DNA from 4 places in the Streptomyces sp. NBC_00523 genome. Region 4 is predicted to be linked to each of the others. Evidence: riboswitches for the same ligand, from Rfam matches in the RefSeq annotation. Region 4 holds a riboswitch; each other region holds the start of a gene.

Region 1 (5,467 bases), 2.0 Mb from region 4:
GACCTGACCCGGTTCGACTGCCAGCCGCTGCCCGGGTTGCTCGCCGAGAAGCTGCTCAGCCACAGCCCGCACCTGGACCGGGTGTTCTTCGGCAACAGCGGCACCGAGGCCGTCGAGACGGCCCTCAAGTTCGCCCGGTACGCCACCGGCCGGCCGCGGGTCCTGTACTGCGACCACGCCTTCCACGGGCTGACCACCGGCTCGCTCTCGGTCAACGGCGAGGGCGGCTTCCGGGACGGCTTCGCCCCGCTGCTGCCCGACACCGCGATCCCGCTCGGCGACCTCGCCGCGCTGAGCAGGGAGCTGAAGCGCGGCGACGTGGCCGCCCTGGTGGTGGAGCCGATCCAGGGCAAGGGGGTGCTCGCCGCGCCGCCCGGCTATCTGCGCGAGGCCCAGGAGCTGCTGCGCAAGCACAAGGCCCTCCTCATCGCCGACGAGGTGCAGACCGGCCTCGGCAGGACCGGCGACTTCTACGCGTACCAGCACGAGGAAGGCGTGGAACCGGACCTCGTCTGCGTCGCCAAGGCGCTCTCCGGCGGCTATGTCCCGGTCGGGGCGACGCTCGGCAAGGACTGGATCTTCAAGCGCGTCTACTCCTCGATGGACCGGGTCCTCGTCCACTCCGCGAGCTTCGGCTCCAACGCCCAGGCCATGGCGGCGGGGCTCGCGGTGCTGTCGGTGATGGAGGACGAGGAGACCGTCGCGCACGCGCGCCGCACCGGCGACCTGCTCCGCGAGCGGCTGTCCGCGCTCGTCGGGCGCTACGAGCTGCTGCACGAGGTGCGGGGGCGCGGGCTGATGATCGGCATCGAGTTCGGCCGCCCCACCTCGCTGAAGCTGCGCAGCCGCTGGACCATGCTCCAGGCGGCCCGCAAGGGGCTCTTCGCGCAGATGGTCGTCGTGCCGCTGCTCCAGAAGCACCGCATCCTGACCCAGGTCTCCGGCGACCACCTCGAAGTGATCAAGCTGATCCCGCCGCTGGTCATCGATGACGCGGACGTCGACCGCTTCGTGGAGGCGTTCACCGCCGTCATGGACGACGCGCACAGCGGCGGGGGACTGATGTGGGACTTCGGGCGGACCCTGGTGAAGCAGGCCGTCGCCAACCGCTGAGACGTTTTTGCCCCTGAGGCAAGAAATTTGCCTCAGGGGAAAGTCTTTGGCCCAATGGAGGCATGAATCCTCCGGACGACCTGGCAGCCGATGAGCTGCCCGGTGTCGCGCCACGCCTGCGCGATCTGCGCCGAGGCCGTGGTCTCACCCTGGAGACCGCGGCCCAGCGGGCCGGGCTCTCGCCCGCCCACCTCTCCCGGCTCGAAACGGCCCGGCGCCAGCCCTCGCTGCCGATGCTGCTCCAGCTGGCCAGGATCTACGGTACGACGGTCTCCGAGCTCCTCGGCGAGACGCCCCCGGAGCGGGACGCCATCGTTCGCGGCCGCCCGTTCGAGGGCGCGGCCGCCGACGGCTGGCTGTACCAGCAGGCCGGCGGCTCCGGCCGGGCCATGCAGGCGCTGCGCGTCCGCGTCCCGTACGGCGCCCAGGGCGACCTGGTCCGCGTCCACCCCGGCGAGGAGTGGCTGTACGTCCTGACCGGCCGCCTCCGGGTGACGCTCGGCGAGACGGTGCACGACCTCGCGCCCGGCGACGGCGCGCACTTCGACTCCCTCACCCCGCACCGGATCGCGGCCCCCGAACCCGAGGGCGCCGAGCTGCTCTTCGTCCACACCCTGCTGCAGAGCCCCGCCGCCGACCTGTGCCTCGGCGGCCGGGTCCACCGCGCCTGAGACGTATCGGCCGCCGGACCCCGGCAGCCAGAGAGGCCAGTCATGTCCGATTCAGAGCACTACGACCCGCTCACTCCGGCCCCGCGCCCCGGCGCCGACAGCCAGGAGAAGAAGATGCCGCGCGGGCTCGTCATCCGGCTCTTCGCCTACCTCGTGGCCGGGCACGTCATCGCCGCGTTCCTGTATCTGCTCTTCGCGGTCGGCATGCACAACCAGTAGGCCGGGCCGCCTCAGCTCTCGTCGAGGAGCCGTTCGCGCAGCCGCTCACGGGTGGCGGGCGTGAGCTTCAGCCCGTCGGTGAGATAGCGGTCGGTGCCGCCCCAGGTCTCGTCGATCGCGGCGAAGGCCGCGGCGAGGTAGTCGGGCTGGGCACCGAAGAGCGGGTTGAGCAGCTCCAGCACCTCGGGGGACATCCCGGTCGCCGAGGTGTCGCTGCGCCGGATGCGGTAGCGGCGGTGCGCGTCGTTCGACTTGAGGTAGTCGGCCTCGATGGTCTCCCGCCCGACGCCCACCGCCAGCAGCGTCACCGCGATCGAGAGCCCGGCCCGGTCCTTGCCGGCCGCGCAGTGCATCAGGGCGGGGACGCTGTCCTCGGCCAGGGCGTGCAGCACCCGGCTGTGCTCGGCGGTGCGCTCCAGGATGATCGAGCGGTACGAGGCGACCATGCGGCTGGTCCCCTTGCCGTCGGCCAGGATCGAGCGCAGCTCCGCGATGTTGCCGTCGCGCACCATGCGCCAGAACTCGGCGCCGTCCGCCGGGTCGCTGAGCGGGATGCTCACGTTCCGTACGCCCGGCAGCTCGATGTCCAGGCCGTCCAGCTTGTGGTCGGCCGCGTTGCGGAAGTCGAAGACGGTGTGCAGGCCGAGCCCGCCGAGGAAGGCCGCGTCCTCGACCGTGGCGTGCGCCAGGTGACCGCTGCGGTAGAGCCTGCCGTGGCGCACCCGGCGGCCGTCCGCGGTGGGCAGACCGCCTACGTCGCGGAAGTTGCGGACACCGGTGAGAACGGGCTCCGTCGGCGGGGTCTGCGGCAGCTGCTGCGTCACGGTCACTCCTGGAGGCTCTGCCCCGGCGCGTGTCGCCGACGGGCCCACGTCCGCGACGATACGACATCGGTTCCTGGGGCAATCATCTCGGCCGCCCGCTCCGCCGTCGGGGTGGACGATGGCCATGACATGTCCGTATTGCCGGATTATGTAGAACTTGCCCTGGTTGCGCGGGAGATGATCACCCGTTCGTGAGCGGGATCATATCCGTGACGGTGTGTGGTGACGCCCCGGCTGGGTACTCCCCGCGCCGCGCGGAAAGGCAAGATCCGTAATCCACGGAGTGTGACCGGAATTCCGCGCCGCAATTCCGGTGCGGAATCCGGTGCCGAATCCGTGGCTTGTTTCCGTCGTCCCGGCTCGCTTACGTTCCATGCCATCCGGATGGAACGCCCAATCCTGCCGCCGTCCGGAATTCGCACCCACTCACCGTGTGGCAGGAGCGGGGGAACCAGGTAAGCCGCCGACCGGGACGACCGGACGGCTAGGGGTGAAGTCGCGCCAGGCGCGGCCGGGCATCTCCAGCCCGAACCCGACAGCTCACCTCGCAGGCGCCGGAGAGGAAATTCTTCATGCCCAACTCGGGTAAGCACCGCCGTCCCAAGTCCAGCACCATCGCCCGTGGCGTCGTCGCCGCGAGCGCCGGCGGAGCCGTCATCGCGCTTCCGCTGCTCGGCGCCACCGGTGCCCACGCCGCGGAGCAGTCCGCCCCGGCCACCTCGAAGTCGGTCGCCGCGCACACCGCCCCGGCCAAGCCCGCGAAGAGCGCCGGCACCACCACGTACTCCGTCGTCTCCGGCGACTACCTGTCGAAGATCGCGGCCCAGCACCACCTCAAGGGCGGCTGGCACAAGCTGTACCAGGACAACCGCGAGGTCGTCGGCGAGAACCCGAGCCTGATCTTCCCGGGCATGAAGCTGACCCTCGGCGCCAAGGCGGCCCCCGCCGCCACCACGTCCGAGGCCCCCGCCAAGGCCGCGCCCAAGGCCGCCGCGCCCAAGGCCGAGACGAAGGCCGCGCCCAAGGTCGAGACCAAGACCGAGGCACAGACCGAGACCAAGACCGAGGCCCCCGCCTCCCAGGACGACGCCTCCGGCTACGTCCACCCGGTCCCGGGCAACCACACCACCGCGTACCGCGCCTCCGGCGCCAACTGGTCCAGCGGCAGCCACACCGGCATCGACTTCCCCGTCTCCACCGGCACCAGCGTGAAGGCCATCACCTCCGGCACCGTCGTCACCGCCGGCTGGGGCGGCGCCTACGGCAACCAGGTCGTCATCAAGCACGCCGACGGCCACTACTCCCAGTACGGCCACATGTCCTCGCTCTCCGTCTCGGCGGGCCAGACCGTGACCGCGGGCCAGCAGGTCGGCCTCTCCGGCTCCACCGGCAACGCCACCGGCCCGCACCTCCACTTCGAGGTCCGCACCGGCCCGGAGTACGGATCGGACATCGACCCGATCGCCTACCTGGCGTCGCACGGGATCAACGTCTGATCCAGGCAGTACGGGCCCGGTGATCCGGGTCGCTGAACGACACAGAGGGACGGCGCACGGCGGTGCGTCGTCCCTCTGCTTATTCCCCCTTTACCGAAAACTGACCGGGTGGTTTATCTCACCACCCGTCAACCCCTTATTACGGTCGCGTAGGTCACATTCCGGGGTGCAGGATATGCGGTTGTGGCAGACGATTCGAACAACCTTCAACAGGGCGCCATCGACCGACAGGGCGCCATCGGGTCGTACGCGGCGATTGGCGACAGCTTCACCGAGGGAGTCGGCGACCCCGGCCCGGACGGAACGTTCGTCGGCTGGGCCGACCGGCTCGCGGTACTCCTCGCGGACCGGCTCCCGGAGCCCGGCCCGGCGACCGGGGACTTCCGCTACGCCAATCTCGCCGTACGAGGACGCCTCCTCGACCAGATAGTCGAGGAGCAGGTGCCCCGGGCCAAGGAACTCGCCCCCGATCTGGTGAGCTTCTGCGCCGGAGGCAACGACATCATCCGGCCGGGCACCGACCCGGACGACGTGGCCGAACGCTTCGAGCGGGCCGTCGCCGACCTCACGCGGTCGGTCGGCACCGTCATGATCACCACCGGCTTCGACACCCGTGGCGTCCCCGTGCTGCGCCATCTGCGCGGCAAGATCGCCACCTACACCGCCCACGTCCGGGCCATCGCCGACCGCTACGACTGCCCGGTCCTCGACCTGTGGTCGCTGCGCTCCGTGCAGGACCGGCGCGCCTGGGACGGCGACCGGCTCCACCTGTCGCCCGAGGGACACACCCGGGTCGCGCTCCGCGCCGCCCAGGTCCTCGGACTCGACGTGCCGGCCGACCCGGACCAGCCGTGGCCGCCGCAGCCCCCGCGCGGCACGCTGGAGATCCGCCGCGACGACATCCACTGGGCGCGCGAATACCTCGTCCCGTGGATCGGGCGGCGGCTGCGCGGCGAGTCGTCCGGGGACCACGTCGAGCCGAAGCGGCCCGACCTGCTGCCGCTCTGACCGGCCCCCTCCGCTGTCCTCAGTCGCCCCGCGACCGCGTCGCGGCGACCGGGGACAGCGGCAGCGCCGCCGGGACGCGCTCCAGGACGCCGCCCGCGAAGACGTCGTACAGCGGCAGCGTCTCCAGGTGCACATA
Region 2 (5,467 bases), 1.1 Mb from region 4:
GGATCGAGAAGTACTTCGGCTCCATCCCCTCGCACGACGGCAAGCAGCCGCCGCGCGACGGCTCGCTGCCCACGATCATGGGCGGCCAGCTGCGTGAGGAGGTACGCGAGGAGGTACCGGCGCGCGCCCTGATGGCCGCGTACCGGCTGCCCCACGACGGCACCCGCGAGTGCGACGCGGCGGACCTCGCCCTGACCGTGCTCGGCGGCGGCGAGTCGTCCCGGCTGCACAACCGCCTGGTCCGGCGCGACCGTACGGCCGTGGCCGCCGGGTTCGGACTGCTCCGGCTCGCCGGCGCGCCCTCCCTGGGCTGGCTGGACGTCAAGACGTCCGGCGGGGTGGAGGTGGCGGAGATCGAGGCCGCGGTCGACGAGGAGCTGGCCCGGTTCGCCGAGGAGGGCCCCACGGCCGAGGAGATGGAGCGCGCCCAGGCCCAGTTGGAGCGCGAATGGCTGGACCGCCTCGGTACGGTCGCGGGCCGCGCCGACGAACTGTGCCGTTACGCCGTGCTGTTCGGCGACCCGCAGCTCGCGCTCTCCGCCGTGAACCGGGTCCTCGACGTCACGGCCGAGGAGGTCAAGGCCGCCGCGCAGGCGCAGCTGCGGCCCGACAACCGGGCGGTCCTGGTCTACGAACCGGTCGAGCCCGCCGAGACGGCCGAAGAGGCCGACGCCGACACCGACGCGCACGAAGGGGCGGACCAGTGACCGACGCTGCCGCGACTGAAGTTTCGATGCAGTTCCACCCCCAGCCCGCCCCCGGCACGGCCCGGCCGTGGGCCTTCCCCGCGCCGGAGCGGGGCTCCCTGCCCAACGGCCTCACCGTGCTGCGCTGCCACCGCCCCGGCCAGCAGGTCGTCGCCGTCGAGATCTTCCTCGCCGCCCCCCTGGACGCCGAGCCCGAGGGTCTGGACGGCGTGGCCACGATCATGTCGCGCGCCCTGTCCGAGGGCACCGACAAGCAGAGCGCCGAGGAGTTCGCCGCCGAGCTGGAGCGGTGCGGCGCCACCTTCGACGCCCACGCCGACCACCCGGGCGTCCGGGTCTCCCTGGAGGTCCCGGCCTCCCGCCTGGCCAAGGCACTCGGCCTGGTCGCCGAGGCGCTGCGGGCGCCGGCCTTCGCCGACAGCGAGATCGAGCGGCTGGTGAGCAACCGGCTGGACGAGATCCCGCACGAGCAGGCCAACCCGGCCCGCCGCGCGGCCAAGCAGCTCTCCAAGGAGCTCTTCCCGGCCACGGCCCGCATGTCGCGCCCGCGCCTGGGCACCGAGGAGACCATCGAGCGGATCGACGCCGCGGCCGTGCGCGCCTTCTACGACGCGCACATCCGCCCGTCCACCGCGACCGCCGTGGTCGTCGGCGACCTCACCGGCATCGACCTGGACGCGCTGCTCGCCGAGACCCTCGGCGACTGGTCGGGGAACACCGCCGAGCCCCGCCCCGTCCCGCCGATCACGGCCGACGACACCGGCCGGGTGATCATCGTGGACCGCCCCGGCGCGGTGCAGACCCAGCTGTTGATCGGCCGCATCGGCGCCGACCGCCACGACAGCGTGTGGCCCGCCCAGGTGCTCGGCACCTACTGCCTGGGCGGCACGCTGACCTCCCGGCTCGACCGGGTGCTGCGCGAGGAGAAGGGCTACACCTACGGCGTGCGGGCCTTCGCCCAGGTGCTCCGCTCCGGCGCAGCCGACTCCGTCTCGGGTGCGACGGGCGCCTCGATGCTCGCCATCAGCGGTTCCGTGGACACCGAGTCCACCGGACCGGCGCTGGACGACCTGTGGAAGGTCCTGCGGACGCTGGCCGCCGAGGGCCTGACGGACGCCGAGCGCGAGACGGCCGTGCAGAACCTCGTGGGCGTCGCGCCCCTGAAGTTCGAGACGGCGGCCTCCGTCGCGAGCACCCTCGCCGACCAGGTCGAACAGCACCTCCCGGACGACTACCAGGCGACGCTGTACGCCCGTCTCGCCGAGACCGGCACCGTCGAGGCGACCGCGGCTGTGGTCAGCGCCTTCCCGGTGGACCGGCTGGTCACGGTCCTGGTCGGGGACGCCTCGCGCATCGAGGAGCCGGTCAGGGCACTCGGCATCGGAGAGGTGTCGGTCGTCACCGGCTGATCCGCAGCTCGGCCCGCTCGACGGGCAACGGGGAGGGTTCGGCGCGCGGTCGCGCCGAACCCTCCCCGCATGCGCGGCCCCTTTTGTCCCTTCCGTGCCTTTTGTGCATAAAGAGATTAGTTCGCCCTGTGGGATGGGCTACAAAACCCCGTGTCCGTTTGGTGGCCTGAAGTCCGTCCGCTTAGCGTCGGGTCCGCTGTCCGCCACTCGTACGCGCATCCGTGATGTACCGGGCAGCCATCGCCGAGTCCCCGTCAGGCGCGAGCCTGGGGAGCCGGGGACCCACCGTCCCTGGGGTGAATCGGATGCCCGCGCTCCGTCCGGAGCGAGGCGTCCGTAGGAGACCTTCCTGCTCCGAACCCGTCAGCTAACCCGGTAGGCGAGAAGGAAGGAAAGGACCAGCCACCCCATGGCGTTCACCCGTGCCACCGGGAAGCACCGTGCCCCGAGCCGCCTGACGCGCGTCGGCGCCAAGGCCGTCGGCGTCGCGACGCTCGCCGCCGGCGGTGTCATCGGCTCCCTGGCCTCCCCGGCCCTCGCCGCCGACACCGGGACGGCCCCCGCCGCCACCGAGACCGGCCTCTCCCAGCTCCTCGCCATCGAGAACACCCTCGCCGACCGCATCGACGCCCAGGCCACGGCGCAGCAGCACCAGGCCGAGGCCGCCGAGAAGAAGGCGGCGGCCAAGGCGAAGGAAGCGGCCAAGAAGAAGGCCGAGGCCGCGAAGAAGAAGGCCGCCGAGAAGGCCGCCAAGGCCAAGGAAGCGGCCAAGGCGAAGGCCAAGGCCGCCCGCGAGGCGTCCGCCCGCGCCGGCCGCTCCACCGCACGCACCGCGCTGGGCTCGTCCTACCAGCTGCCCGTCGCCGGCTCCTACGTGACCACCGGCTACAAGTCCAGCGGCTCGCTCTGGTCCTCCGGCAGCCACTCCGGCATCGACTTCCACGCCGCGTCCGGCAGCTCCGTCGTCGCCGTCGGCGCCGGCACGGTCGTGGAGGCCGGCTGGGGCGGGGCGTACGGCAACAACATCGTGCTCCGGATGGCGGACGGCACGTACACCCAGTACGGCCACCTCTCCTCGATCGGCGTCTCCGTGGGCCAGAGCGTGGCGGCCGGTCAGCAGATCGGGCTCTCCGGCTCGACCGGCAACTCCACCGGTCCGCACCTCCACTTCGAGGCCCGCACCACGCCCTCCTACGGCTCCGACATGGACCCGGTCGCCTATCTGCGCGCCCACGGCGTCAGCGTCTGACCGGTCACCGGCTCCACACCGAAGGCCCCGGCATCCCGCCGGGGCCTTCGCCGTTCCCACGCCTCCCCGCGCACCTTCCGCCACCCGGCCGCGACCAAAAGATATTCATGAATTCCCGCCCGGCATCGGAAATGCGAGCGCATTGCAATAGAGTCACGCCAGAGGTGTCGATCGGCCGCTGTTCGCGGGGATTGAGGCGGAGGTTCGGACATGCGTGTTCCGGCGCATTCGGTATGCACGGCAATCCGTGACGACATCGTCTCCGGTGTCTTCGAACGCGGCAGCCGGCTCACCGAGGAGGTGCTCGCACGGCGTTACGGGGTTTCCCGCGTCCCGGTACGGGAAGCGCTGCGCACCCTGGAGTCGGAGGGCTTCGTCGTGACCCGGAGACACGCCGGAGCCTGCGTCGCCGAGCCCACGGAGCAGGAGGCCGCCGACCTCCTGGAGGTCCGCATGCTGCTGGAACCGCTGAGCGCGGCCCGCGCGGCCCAGCGCCGGACGGACGCCCACCTCAAGGTGTTGCGCGGCCTGGTCAGGCTCGGCCAGGAGCGGGCCCGCCGGGGTGAGGGCGAGGATCTGCGCTCCCTGGCCGGCTGGTTCCACGAGACGCTGGCCCAGGCGTCCGGCAGCCCCGGCCTCATCGCCCTGCTCACCCAGCTCCGCCACAAGATCGCCTGGATGTACGCGGTCGAGCAGCCGGCCCGCCCGGCCGAAGCCTGGGCCGAGCACGGGGCCCTCGTGGACGCCGTGGCGCGCGGGGACGCGGAGCGGGCGCGGGCCCTGGCCGTGCAGCTCGCCGAACGCCACGGCGCCGCGCACCGGCTCCGCCGCGCCGCCCGCCCCGCCACCGTGCCCCGGGCCGGCCGTGTGAGGGCTTCGCAACGTGCCGTAAACACCGCGAGTGGCCGGAATTAACAAAGGGCGCGTACAAATAAAGAAAGGCGCGTGTAAAAAAAGCGGAAAAGGCGCGGCCCGCCCAACCGCCCGCTTATTCGGTCCGCGTCGTATGGCTGCGGCCCGCGCACGCAAAAGCCGCGGCGCCCCATGCAGGGGGCCGCGGCTTTCCCGTGAGAATTCCGGCGGTGTCGGCCGCTCGGGCTCAGACGGTCTCCGGAAGCTCCTCGAGACCCTCGGCGACCAGCTTCGCCAGGCGGTCCAGGGCGGCCTCGGCGTTGTCCGCGTCGGACGCGAGCACGATCTCCTCGCCGCCCTGGGCGCCGAGACCGAGCACCGCGAGCATGGAGGCCGCGTTCACCGGGTTGCCGTCCGCCTTGGCGATGGTGACGGGGACGCCGGAGGCCGTGGCGGCACGGACGAAGATGGAAGCGGGGCGGGCGTGCAGGCCCTCGGCCCAACCGACGTTTACGCGGCGCTCAGCCATGGTTCTGCCCTTCAAGAATCAACGGTTGTCTAGACCAGTGTCTCATGTGGTGCGCGATGCTCCGGGCAGACCCGCGGGCCCTCCCGCGCGCCGCGCCCGCGGTCGTCCGGAGACCTCAGAGTGCCCCGGCCCCGGCACCCCCGCGACCCGTGCGACAGCCGTAGGCTTTCCTCATGCAGCCCTCTCCGGAGCAGAGTCCGCATCACGCCTACCCCGATCACTGGGAGGCGGACGTGGTGCTCCGCGACGGCGGCACCGCGCGGATCAGGCCGATCACCACGGATGACGCCGAGCGCCTGGTCAGCTTCTACGAGCAGGTTTCCGACGAGTCGAAGTACTACCGCTTCTTCGCGCCCTACCCCCGGCTCTCCGCCAAGGACGTCCACCGCTTCACCCATCACGACTACGTCGACAGGGTGGGTCTGGCCGTCACGGTGGGCGGCGAGTTCATCGCCACCGTCCGCTACGACCGGATCGACGCGACCGGCCGCCCCGCCTCGGCCCCCGCCGACGAGGCCGAGGTCGCCTTCCTCGTCCAGGACGCCCACCAGGGCCGGGGCGTGGCCTCGACCCTGCTCGAACACATCGCGGCGGTCGCCCGCGAACGCGGCATCCGGCGCTTCGCCGCAGAGGTGCTGCCCGCCAACACCAAGATGATCAAGGTGTTCCGGGACGCCGGCTACACCCAGCAGCGCAGCTTCGAGGACGGCTCCGTCCACCT
Region 3 (5,467 bases), 630 kb from region 4:
TACAAGGCCATCTTCTGAGCCCTCGGCCCTGAGTCCTGAGCCCGCCCCACCCGGTGACGGGGCCGCGTGGTCGATACCCGATCGGCTGCGCGGCCGGGGCGGGCTATGCTCGGGGGTGATGTGCCGAGGGCCGTTAGCTCAATTGGTCAGAGCAGCGGACTTTTAATCCGTTGGTTGTGGGTTCGAGTCCCACACGGCCTACCTCGTGGCCCCGGGTCAGCGCGTGCGCGACCCGGGGCTCCGTCGTGTGCGGGGGCGGGCGTCAGACCAGGAGCTTCGACTTCGCTCGCTGGTACTCCTCCTCGGTGATCGCGCCCTTGTCCTTGAGGTCGGCGAGCTTCGACAGGTCCTCGACGTGGCCGCCGCTCTTGTGGTGGCTGCCGCCCTCCGTACCCGCCGCGTCCCTGATGTACGCCTTGAAGGCGGCGTCGCGTTCCTTCGCTTCCTGGACGTCGCGCTTGCCCATGGACTTGCCGCGGGCGATCACGTAGATCAGCACGCCCAGATAGGGCAGTACCAGCGCCAGGATCAGCCAGCCGGCCTTCGCCCAGCCGCTCAGGTCATCGCTGCGGAAGATGTCCATGATGACCCGGAAGAGGAGGAAGAGCCACATGATCCAGAGGAAGAACCAGAGCATCGTCCAGAACAGGTTGAGCAGGGGATAGTCGTCCATCGTCCACTCCCGGAGCCTCGAAATGGCTGAGTCTGAAATCAGTCATATCGCCATATGGGTCCGTGCGCCCGTTGGAGGGGGAGCGCTGTGGAGGGCGGTGGCTACTTCTCCGGCTCGGAGGGGGCGGTGGCCGCGGCCGCCGCCGCCGTCTTCTTGCTGTGGACCATGATGCCGATGAAACCGGCGAGGAATCCGCTGATCAGGCCCGATATCGCGTGGTTGACCGCGTTGACGGACGCGCTGCCCGGGAGGCCGATCGCCAGGTAGTTCACCGCCGCGCTCATCGCCGCGCCCATCACACCGCCGATGAGGCCGCTCTTGGCGGCGGCGCGTGCGGGTGACGGCGGGGTGGCCGAGGGGGCGGGGGTGTTATCGGAGGCGGCGAGCGGTGCGGCCATGGTCGAGAGCCCTCCAGACAGGCTGCGATCAGAGACCGGGAGCAGCTCTCCGCGCGCGCCGGCATGCGCGGTCGGGGCCTGCTCACACGGGCAGCCCACCGAGCCGGGGGGTGCAGCAGATACCTTGCGTCAGAACACATGTTCCTCGCAACACCTTCTCGTTTTCGGCACTTTGGGGTTCGGGTCAAGGGCGGCCGTGGTCCGCGCCGCCGGTGCGCACGGGGTGCGCGGGACGGGTGGTGGTCATGAGAGCTCCGAAGATGCCGTAGAGTTGGGTTCACCGACGCGGGGTGGAGCAGCTCGGTAGCTCGCTGGGCTCATAACCCAGAGGTCGCAGGTTCAAATCCTGTCCCCGCTACTGAAGGATCAGGCCCGGCACGCATGCAGCGTGCCGGGCCTGATGCGTTGTCGGCGCATACGCGTTGTCGCCCCTTCGGCGGCCGAGGACTCGCCCGGTGGCCGGGCGGGCGCGAGGCTGGGGGAGGTGCGCGGTACCGGCCGTGGCCGCACCGGGCAGGAGACCGCAGGTGAGGAAGTGGGAGCGACGGTGGCGCGGGCCCGACGGCGCGGGCAGCCGCCGGTTCGTCCGGGTGCTGCCGGTGACGATGATCGTCATCGGGGTGGTGTTCGACCTCTTCACGCCGCCCTCCTTCACGGCCGTCCCGATCTTCGCGGCCGCCCCGCTGATCGCCGCGCCCTTCTTCGGTCTGGGCACCACGATCCGGATCGGGATCGCCGCAGTGCTCGCCGTCGCGGGCATCCGGCTCTACACCGGCGACCTGGTCGAGGTGGTCTCGTTCATCGAGATGCTCACCGTGCTCACGGTCGCCGTCCAGGCGTGTGTGATCAACCGGGTCGTGCGGCGCGGCAGCGAGCAGCTGGCGTCCGCCCGGATCATCGCCGAGACGGCCATGCGAGCCGTGCTCCCCGTCCCGCCGGAGCGGATCGGCGGACTCCAGGTGGCCGCGCGGTACGAGGCGGCGCAGGCGGACGAGTTCGTCGGGGGCGACCTCTTCGCGGCCGCCGACACTCCGTACGGCGTACGGCTCGTGCTGGGGGACGTACGCGGGAAGGGGCTGGAGGCGGTCGGCGCGGTGGCGGTGGTGATCGGGGCGTTCCGCGAGGCGGCGGAGCACGAGAAGTCGCTGGAGGGCGTGGCGCAGCGGCTGGAGCGGGCGCTGGCGCGTGAGTCGACGCGGGGTGGCGGCTTCGATGAGTTCGAGGAGTTCGTGACCGCCGCGCTCGCAGAGATCCGGCCGGGCGGACAGTTCGTGCGGATCGTGAACCGGGGCCACCCCGAGCCGCTGCTGCTGCGCGGGGACGGGGCGGTGGAGGCGCTGACGCCCACGGAGCCCGCGCTGCCGCTGGGCATGGACCTGGGGGTGCGGCCGGACCGCTCGGACGAGTGGGAGCTGCCGCCCGGCGGGACGCTGCTGTTCTACACGGACGGCCTGTCGGAGGCCCGTGACGCCGAGGGTGTCTTCTACGACCCGGCGGAACGGCTGCGCGGGCGGCTCTTCCCGGGTCCCGAGGAGCTGCTGTCCGCGCTGACCGACGACGTACGGCTGCATACGGGGGGCGAGTCGACCGACGACATGGCGCTGCTCGCGGTGGCCCGGCCGGCCAAGGGACAGCCCGACCGGCGCAGGACGGTGAAGATCATCAAGGGGGGTACCACGCTGCGTGACTGAGGAGCGTCGCTCCGCATAACATTTGACGCAACGTCAGAAAACGCGTAGTGGCTGAGCGTCGATCAACTCGCCCGATTCCACCCGGTTGTGTCCCGTAAAGTCCAGGCCGGGCGCGTGAACGATCAGTGGGAACAGCTTGGAATCGGACCCGTCTGTCTATTAACGTTCGATAACGCAGCGCGGTTGTCCCAGCCGTCGTCAGGGACGGCGCCGCGCGCGTGCGCCGAATTCCGCAAGGGAACCGGGGAACCACCTACATGGGGTGAATCGGGCATCTTCGTCTTCACAAGAGGCGGAGGAACCCGTAGGAGACCTTCCTGCTCCGAACCCGTCAGCTAACCCGGTAGGCGAGAAGGAAGGAAAGGAGCGCGCCCGCGTGGCGTCCAACAAGCCTGCCCCCGAATCACCTTCCCGGTTCGTGCCCGAGTACGGCGCCGACTTTGCGTCCGGCCCCGGCACCGCTTACATCCCGGAACAGGGCGGCGACTACGCGACCGACCGGGGCAATGGCTTTGCCACCGGCGCCGGTTACGGCAGCGGCTTCCGCGCCGACGACGCCGACTCCGAGCGGACCTGGGAGGAATGGAACCCCACCGAGGAGTCCGTCCGCCCCGTCCGCGGCAAGCACCGTGTCGCCAAGCAGCGCAATGGTCTGGCCCGTAGCTCCACCGTCCTCGGCGTCGGTGTCATCGCGGCCGTCGGTGCGGGAGGCATGGCCACCGCGCAGAGCAAGCCGCCGGTCTCCATCTCTCTTCCCGATTCCATCACGGGCAATCTCCCCGACGCCAAGTCCCTTCCCGGCGTGGGCGCGTTCTTTTCCGGTGAGAGCGAGGCCGAAACCCCCGCGACCGCCACCGCCGCCGCCCCGCTGACGACCGCCGGCATCACGACCGCCGAGGCCGAGCAGGGCACCACGGACGCCGGTGAGGCGCTGCGCGCCCGCATCCTCCAGCAGGCCGAACAGCAGCAGGGCGCCGCCGACGCCGAGGCGAAGGCGGCCGAGGAGAAGGCCGCTGCCGAGAAGGCGGCCGCCGAGGCGAAGAAGCAGCAGGACGAGGCCGAGGCCAAGGCCGCCGCTGAGAAGAAGAAGGCGGAGGAGGAGGCGAAGAAGAAGGCCGAGGCGCTGCGCCTGGCCAAGCTCGCCGCCAGCTACGCCATCCCCACCTCCTCGTACACGATCACCTCGACGTTCGGCGAGGCCGGCTCCATGTGGTCCTCCGGCTACCACACGGGCCTCGACTTCGCGGCCCCGACCGGCACCCCGATCAAGGCCATCCACACCGGCACCATCAAGTCGGCCGGCTGGTCCGGCGCCTACGGCTACCGCACGGTGCTGGAGCTGGAGGACGGCACCGAGCTGTGGTTCTGCCACCAGTCCTCGATCGGCGTCACGGTCGGCCAGAAGGTCACCACCGGCGACACCATCGGCCGCGTCGGCGCGACCGGCAACGTGACCGGCCCGCACCTCCACCTGGAGGTCCACACCCCGGACGGCACCGGCATCGACCCGATGGCCTGGCTGCGCGCCCGCGGCCTGACGGTCTGAGGACTCCTCCTCCGGCACCCCGGCCCTTCCCCGCACGCGGCCTTCCGAACCCCGGCAGCCCTGACGCACACCCCCCCCCGACGTCAGGGCTGCCGGTTCGCGTACAGCGGCAGCCTCCGCAGGGAGCAGCCTGCCGGATGTAGATGGCACGGAATAGCGGATAGCCCGGAAGCTGTTGTTCCACCTATGACTTCACTGCGCAATCTCGGCCCGTCGGGCCTCCAGGTCTTCCCGCTCTGCCTCGGTGGAAACGTCTTCGGCTGGACCGCTGACGAGACCCAGTCCTTCGCCGTCCTCGACGCGTACGCGGCGGCAGGCGGCAACTTCGTGGACACCGCCGACGCCTACTCGCACTGGGTGCCCGGCAACGAGGGCGGCGAGTCGGAGACGGTCATCGGCAAGTGGCTCGCGTCGCGCGGCAACCGGTCCGACGTCGTGGTGGCCACCAAGGTCGGTGCGCTGCCCGGCTACAAGGGCCTCTCGGCGCCCACGATCAAGTCGGCCGCCGAGGAGTCGCTGCGCCGCCTCGGCACGGACCACATCGACCTGTACTACACACACTTCGATGACGAGACGGTCCCGGTCGAGGAGATCATCACGGCCCTCGACGAGCTGGTGAAGGAGGGCAAGGTCCGCGAGATCGCCGCCTCCAACATCAGCGCCGCGCGGCTGCGCGCCTCGCTGGAGTTCTCCGAACGCGAGGGCCTGGCCCGCTATGTGGCGCTCCAGCCGCACTACAACCTCGTGTCCCGGGACACCTACGAGGGCGAGCTCCAGGACACCGCCGCCGACGCCGGGCTCGCGGCCGTCCCGTACTACGCGCTGGCCGCCGGCTTCCTCACCGGCAAGTACCGCCCGGGGACTGCTGTGGACAGCGCCCGCGCCGGGAGCGCGGCCGGTCACCTGGAGTCGGAGCGCGGACAGCGGGTGCTCGCCGCGCTCGACACGGTGGCGCGGGACCGGGACGCCGAGATCGCGACGGTGGCCCTGGCCTGGCTCGCGTCCCGCCCGACGGTCGCCGCGCCGATCGCCTCCGCCCGCACGGTCGACCAGCTGCCCGCCCTGCTGGCGGTCGCCGGGCTTGAGCTGACGGACGAGGAGCTGTCGACGCTGACGGCGGCCTCGGCGTAGCGATCAGGCCTGCGGCCCGTTGGCGTGG
Region 4 (5,467 bases):
GAGGCGGGCGGTCCTGCGGGCGGCCTCGTCGCGCAGGGCGTCGACCGACTTGGCGGCGGCGGTCGCCTCGGACTTCGCGCCGTTGTACTTCTCGGTGGCGACCTCCGCCTCCCGGTACAGCCGGTCCACCTGGGCCTTGACCTGCTTCGCGGTGGGTGCGGGGTCCGCGTGCGCGGCTCCCGGCAGCACGGCGGCCGTTGCGGCTCCGGCGACGGCGAGGGTCGCCGCGGTGCGGGCCGCGGAGGCGGTGGTGAGGCGCTGCCTGGGTTTGCGATGCGCTGCCACGGGGGCGGGCGTCCTTCCGTGCGACGGCCCGACGGGGTATACCGGCGGGCTTCTCCGGTGGCCGGCGAGGACGGTCCCTGTTCCACGGCCACCGGGAAGGGACGCTAATCCGAGGTCACGGGAAGGTGTCGTTATGACGGTTATTGCCCGCTCTTGGCGTGGCATTGTCGCAGAATGACCGCACATGAAGCCTGAGTGACCGGGAAAAGGGCCACAGAATCAGGCAAAAAGTGCATTCATCATTCAAGCGGCCCGTAGGCCCCACCCTGCCCGGAGCCGTCCGGAGAGAGGGTTCTAGGGTGCGGAACCATGCGCGTACTCATCGATTTCGTCGTCGCCCTGCACATCATCGGCATCGCCGCCCTGCTCGGCGGCTTCCTCGGCCAGATGAAGGCGATGAAGGCCGGCACCGCCCGGTTCGTCCCCGGCATGCTGCACGGCGCGCTGACCATGCTCGTCACCGGCGTCGCCCTCGTCGGCCTGGACCAGGCCGACGACCACCCCGTGAACAACGTCAAGATCGGCGTCAAGCTGCTGTTCCTGGTCGTGATCCTGGGGCTCGTCTACGTCAAGCGGGACGAGGAGAAGGTCGAGAAGGGGGTCTTCGCGGCGGTCGGCGCGCTGACCCTGGCGAACATCTTCATCGCCACGCTCTGGACCTGAGCGGCGGACGCGCCCCGCAAGAGGGGGCCGGCCCGTGCGGACCGGCCCTCTTCCCCGGTCAGGCGGGGCGCACACTCCCGTAGATCGGCATGTAGTAGATCGACTCCTCGCGCACGTTCGCCCCGGGCTTCGGCGCGTGGATCATCATCCCGTCGCCCTTGTAGATCCCGACGTGGCTGATGTCGTCGTAGAAGAACACCAGGTCACCCGGCTGCAGATCCGCCGTGGCGACCCGCGTCCCGACGTTCACCTGGTCCCAGGTGGTGCGCGGGATGTCGACGCCCGCCGCCTTCCAGGCCGCCTGCGTCAGCCCCGAGCAGTCGTACGAGGCGGGGCCGGTCGCCCCCCAGACGTACGGCTTGCCGATCTGGGCGCGGGCGAACGCGAGGACCTTCTCCGCCTTCGTGGAGGCGCTGCTGTCGGAGCCCGTACCGGAGCCGGAGCCGGAGCCCGTCTCCGTACCGCTGCTGCCGCCCGCCTCCTTGGCCTTCTGCTCGGCCTCCTTCTTGGCGGCGGCCTGCTTCTTCGCCAGCTCCGCGGCCTTCCGCTTGGCCTCCGCCTCCTTCTTCCGCTCCAGCTCCGCCAGGCGCGCCTTCTCCTCGGCGGTCAGCTTCGACAGCAGCGTCCGGGCCTCGGTCAGCTTCGTCTGGACGTCCTGCTTGCTGGTGCGCAGCGAGGCCTGCGACTCGGTCAGCGTCTCCAGGCTCTCCACGGCCTCGGCCCGCTGCTTGGACACCTTCGCCTGCTGCGTGCGGAAGTTCGCGACCGCCTGCTGCTGGCGCTCGGCCATGCGGTCCATGAGGTGGGTCTGGTCGAAGAACGACTGCGGGTCGTCGGCCAGGAAGAAGGTCGCGGTCGGCGCGAGGCCGCCGTTGCGGTACTGGGCGGCGGCGTAGTTCCCCAGCGTCCTGCGGGCGTCGTTCACCTTCTCTGTGCGCTTGGCCACGTCGTCCAGGAGCGCGTCGACCTTGGACTTCTGCTGGTCCGTGGCCTCCTTGGCCTGGTTGTACTTCTGGGTCGCGTTGCCGGCCTGCCGGTAGAGGTCGTCGACCTTCTTCTGGACTTCCTCGATGCTCGGCTTCGGCGCGGGCGCGGCCATCGCGCTCTGCGAGGACAGCAGGGTCACCGATGCCAGCGCGGCCGAGGTCAGCCCGACCGCGGGGACGGTGGAACGCACCCGGGGGCGCGGTTTGCGATGCGACGCCAAGGCCGGCATCTCCTTCCGTGGACCGCCTACCGGGTTAGCTGTCGGGTTCGGGCGGAACGGAAGGCTGCCCTACGGTCCGGTGGGGAAGGACCGATTCACCCCGGTGCTGCGTGTGGGTCCCCGGTTCCGGGCGGGCCCGGATTCGGCGTGGCGGCACGCTCGGCGTAGGTCGCCTCTGGGGGTACGGGCCGTCCGAACGTGCACGCTAGCCAACTGACGGGGCCGCTGTGAAGGTTGGTGTGCGATATGCCCGATACATTTCCGTGACCTTTTCGGAGCGGGGCCGGGTGTCAGTGGAGAGCTTTAGACTCGGACAGCGATGAGCAGCCTCTTTGACGACAGTTTCCTGGCCGGCCTCCAGCAGGAGGAGGACGCGGCCCCGCCGCCCCCCGAGGACCCCGCACCCGAAGCGGTGCCGGAGGACCTGTTCGCGGGCGTGTTCGACGGGCCCCCGCCGCCCCGTGACGCGTACTACCGCGACGGCGCACACCGCCCCGTCATCGACCCCGAGGCGCTGCTCGACGGGCTGAACACCGAGCAGCGCGCCGCCGTCGTGCACTCCGGGTCGCCCCTGCTCATCGTCGCCGGCGCCGGTTCCGGCAAGACCAGGGTGCTCACCCACCGCATCGCCCACCTGCTGGCCGAGCGGGGCGTCCACCCCGGCCAGATCCTGGCGATCACCTTCACCAACAAGGCCGCCGGCGAGATGAAGGAGCGCGTCGAGCAGCTGGTCGGGCCCCGGGCCAACGCCATGTGGGTCATGACCTTCCACAGCGCCTGCGTCCGCATCCTGCGCCGCGAGTCCAAGAAGCTGGGCTTCACGTCCTCGTTCTCGATCTACGACGCGGCCGACTCCAAGCGGCTCATGGCCCTGGTCTGCCGCGATCTGGAGCTGGACCCGAAGCGCTACCCGCCGAAGTCCTTCACCGCCAAGGTCTCCAACCTCAAGAACGAGCTCATCGACGAGGAGACCTTCGCCGGGCAGGCCGCCGACGGCTTCGAGAAGACCCTGGCCCAGGCGTACGCGATGTACCAGGCCCGGCTGCGCGAGGCCAACGCGCTGGACTTCGACGACATCATCATGACGACGGTCCACCTGCTCCAGGCCTTCCCCGACGTCGCCGAGCACTACCGCCGCCGCTTCCGGCACGTCCTGGTGGACGAGTACCAGGACACCAACCACGCCCAGTACACGCTGGTGCGCGAGCTGGTCGGCCCGGCCGGTCCGGAGAACGCGCCCGCCGAGCTGTGTGTCGTGGGTGACGCCGACCAGTCGATCTACGCCTTCCGGGGCGCGACCATCCGCAACATCCTCCAGTTCGAGGAGGACTACCCGGACGCGACGACGATCCTCCTGGAGCAGAACTACCGCTCCACCCAGACGATCCTGTCCGCCGCCAACGCGGTCATCGAGCGCAACGAGAGCCGCCGCCCCAAGAACCTCTGGACCAACGCGGGCACCGGCGCCCGCATCACGGGCTACGTCGCGGACACCGAGCACGACGAGGCGCAGTTCGTCGCCGAGGAGATCGACCGCCTCACGGACGCGGGCGACGCGAAGGCCGGCGACGTCGCCGTCTTCTACCGGACGAACGCGCAGTCCCGTGTCTTCGAGGAGATCTTCATCCGCGTCGGCCTGCCCTACAAGGTCGTCGGCGGCGTCCGCTTCTACGAGCGCAAGGAGGTCCGGGACGTCCTGGCCTACCTGCGGGTCCTCGCCAACCCCGAGGACACCGTCCCGCTCCGCCGCATCCTCAACGTGCCCAAGCGCGGCATCGGCGAGCGCGCCGAGGCCATGATCGACGCGCTCTCGCTGCGCGAGAAGATCACCTTCCCGCAGGCGCTGCGCCGCGTGGACGAGGCGTACGGCATGGCCGCCCGCTCCGCCAACGCCGTCAAGCGGTTCAACACGCTGATGGAGGAGCTGCGCACGGTCGTGGAGTCCGGCGCCGGTCCCGCCGTGGTGCTGGAAGCGGTCCTGGAGCGTACGGGCTATCTCGCCGAGCTCCAGGCGTCCACCGACCCGCAGGACGAGACCCGCATCGAGAACCTTCAGGAGCTCGCGGCCGTCGCCCTCGAATTCGAGCAGGACCGGGGCGAGGAGGAGGGCGCGGGCACGCTCGCGGAGTTCCTGGAGAAGGTGGCGCTCGTCGCCGACTCCGACCAGATCCCCGACGAGGACACCGACGGCTCCGGCGTCATCACGCTGATGACCCTGCACACCGCGAAGGGCCTCGAATTCCCGGTCGTCTTCCTGACCGGCATGGAGGACGGCGTCTTCCCGCACATGCGGGCGCTCGGCCAGGTCAAGGAGCTGGAGGAGGAGCGCCGCCTCGCCTACGTCGGCATCACCCGCGCCCGCGAGCGGCTGTATCTGACCCGGGCCGCCATGCGCAGCGCCTGGGGCCAGCCCTCGTACAACCCGCCGTCGCGGTTCCTGGAGGAGATCCCGGACCAGCACCTGGAGTGGAAACGGAAGGGCCCGATGGCCGCCCCGGCGGGCCCCACCTCGGGCATCACCTCGTCGCTCTCCGCCTCCCGTGCCCGCTCCGGCCCCTCCGGTTTCGCGACCCGGCGGACCTCGGACAAGCCGACGATCACGCTGGTGGCGGGCGACCGGGTCACGCACGACCAGTTCGGCCTGGGCACGGTGACGGCGGTCGAGGGCGTCGGCGACCAGGCGAAGGCCACGGTCGACTTCGGCGACGACCGCCCCAAGAAGCTGCTCCTGCGGTACGCGCCGGTGCAGAAGCTCTGAGACACGCGTCACGGCCGGAGCCCCCGAGGCCCCGGCCGTGACGACGGTCGCGCCGGATCAGGTCGGGTTGATCCCGTGGCCGCGCAGCCACGGCAGCGGGTCGATCGCCGCGCCGCCGCCCGGGCGCACCTCGAAGTGCATGTGCGGGCCGGTCGAGTTCCCGGAGCTCCCGGAGTACGCGATGACGTCACCGGCCTTGACCGGGCCCGAGCGGATACGGGTGCTGCTGAGGTGGCAGTACCAGGTCTCCGTGCCGTCGGCCATGGTCACGATGGCCATGTTGCCGTAGGCGGTGTTGTACTGCGTACGGACCGTGCCGTCGGTCGCCGCCATCACCGGGGTGCCGTACTGGACGGGGAAGTCGATGCCCGTGTGCACGGACATCCAGTTGACGCCCGCCTGCCCGAAGTAGGCGCTCAGCCCGTGCTGCTTGACCGGCATCACGAACTTGGGGCGCAGGGCCTCCTTGCGGGCGGCCTCCTCCTCGCGCTTCTTCTTCTCGGCGGCCTGCCGCTCCTTCAGGTCGATGCGTTCCTGGGTGCGGCTGGCGCGGT

What was found. A riboswitch is a leader RNA that binds a small molecule or an ion and turns the genes downstream of it on or off. The one in region 4 is predicted to bind cyclic di-AMP.
Region 1: it holds a riboswitch for cyclic di-AMP, as region 4 does, so the genes downstream of both, OHS17_RS29595 (M23 family metallopeptidase) here and OHS17_RS20700 (C40 family peptidase) in region 4, are expected to answer to the same signal.
Region 2: it holds a riboswitch for cyclic di-AMP, as region 4 does, so the genes downstream of both, OHS17_RS25585 (M23 family metallopeptidase) here and OHS17_RS20700 (C40 family peptidase) in region 4, are expected to answer to the same signal.
Region 3: it holds a riboswitch for cyclic di-AMP, as region 4 does, so the genes downstream of both, OHS17_RS17575 (M23 family metallopeptidase) here and OHS17_RS20700 (C40 family peptidase) in region 4, are expected to answer to the same signal.

Annotation. Positions count from the first base shown of each region.
Region 1 is NZ_CP107836.1:6,554,660-6,560,126, forward strand. Features, by position in the region: gene OHS17_RS29575 (aspartate aminotransferase family protein) at 1-1,113, shown strand, start outside; gene OHS17_RS29580 (helix-turn-helix domain-containing protein) at 1,176-1,784, shown strand; gene OHS17_RS29585 (DUF6126 family protein) at 1,827-2,003, shown strand; gene OHS17_RS29590 (tyrosine-protein phosphatase) at 2,015-2,827, opposite strand; cyclic di-AMP (ydaO/yuaA leader) riboswitch at 3,237-3,396, shown strand; gene OHS17_RS29595 (M23 family metallopeptidase) at 3,400-4,323, shown strand; gene OHS17_RS29600 (SGNH/GDSL hydrolase family protein) at 4,507-5,331, shown strand; gene OHS17_RS29605 (STM4011 family radical SAM protein) at 5,351-5,467, opposite strand, start outside.
Region 2 is NZ_CP107836.1:5,623,755-5,629,221, forward strand. Features, by position in the region: gene OHS17_RS25575 (M16 family metallopeptidase) at 1-707, shown strand, start outside; gene OHS17_RS25580 (M16 family metallopeptidase) at 734-2,116, shown strand; cyclic di-AMP (ydaO/yuaA leader) riboswitch at 2,348-2,512, shown strand; gene OHS17_RS25585 (M23 family metallopeptidase) at 2,526-3,365, shown strand; gene OHS17_RS25590 (GntR family transcriptional regulator) at 3,576-4,280, shown strand; gene OHS17_RS25595 (HPr family phosphocarrier protein) at 4,465-4,746, opposite strand; gene OHS17_RS25600 (bifunctional acetate--CoA ligase family protein/GNAT family N-acetyltransferase) at 4,920-5,467, shown strand, end outside.
Region 3 is NZ_CP107836.1:3,886,315-3,891,781, forward strand. Features, by position in the region: gene OHS17_RS17545 (FG-GAP-like repeat-containing protein) at 1-18, shown strand, start outside; tRNA gene OHS17_RS17550 (tRNA-Lys) at 128-201, shown strand; gene OHS17_RS17555 (SHOCT domain-containing protein) at 263-673, opposite strand; gene OHS17_RS17560 (hypothetical protein) at 775-1,071, opposite strand; tRNA gene OHS17_RS17565 (tRNA-Met) at 1,356-1,429, shown strand; gene OHS17_RS17570 (PP2C family protein-serine/threonine phosphatase) at 1,599-2,762, shown strand; cyclic di-AMP (ydaO/yuaA leader) riboswitch at 2,974-3,127, shown strand; gene OHS17_RS17575 (M23 family metallopeptidase) at 3,139-4,308, shown strand; gene OHS17_RS17580 (aldo/keto reductase) at 4,495-5,439, shown strand; gene OHS17_RS17585 (PrsW family intramembrane metalloprotease) at 5,443-5,467, opposite strand, start outside.
Region 4 is NZ_CP107836.1:4,515,730-4,521,196, forward strand. Features, by position in the region: gene OHS17_RS20690 (C40 family peptidase) at 1-285, opposite strand, end outside; gene OHS17_RS20695 (hypothetical protein) at 595-948, shown strand; gene OHS17_RS20700 (C40 family peptidase) at 1,007-2,164, opposite strand; cyclic di-AMP (ydaO/yuaA leader) riboswitch at 2,163-2,313, opposite strand; gene pcrA (DNA helicase PcrA) at 2,475-4,913, shown strand; gene OHS17_RS20710 (M23 family metallopeptidase) at 4,971-5,467, opposite strand, start outside.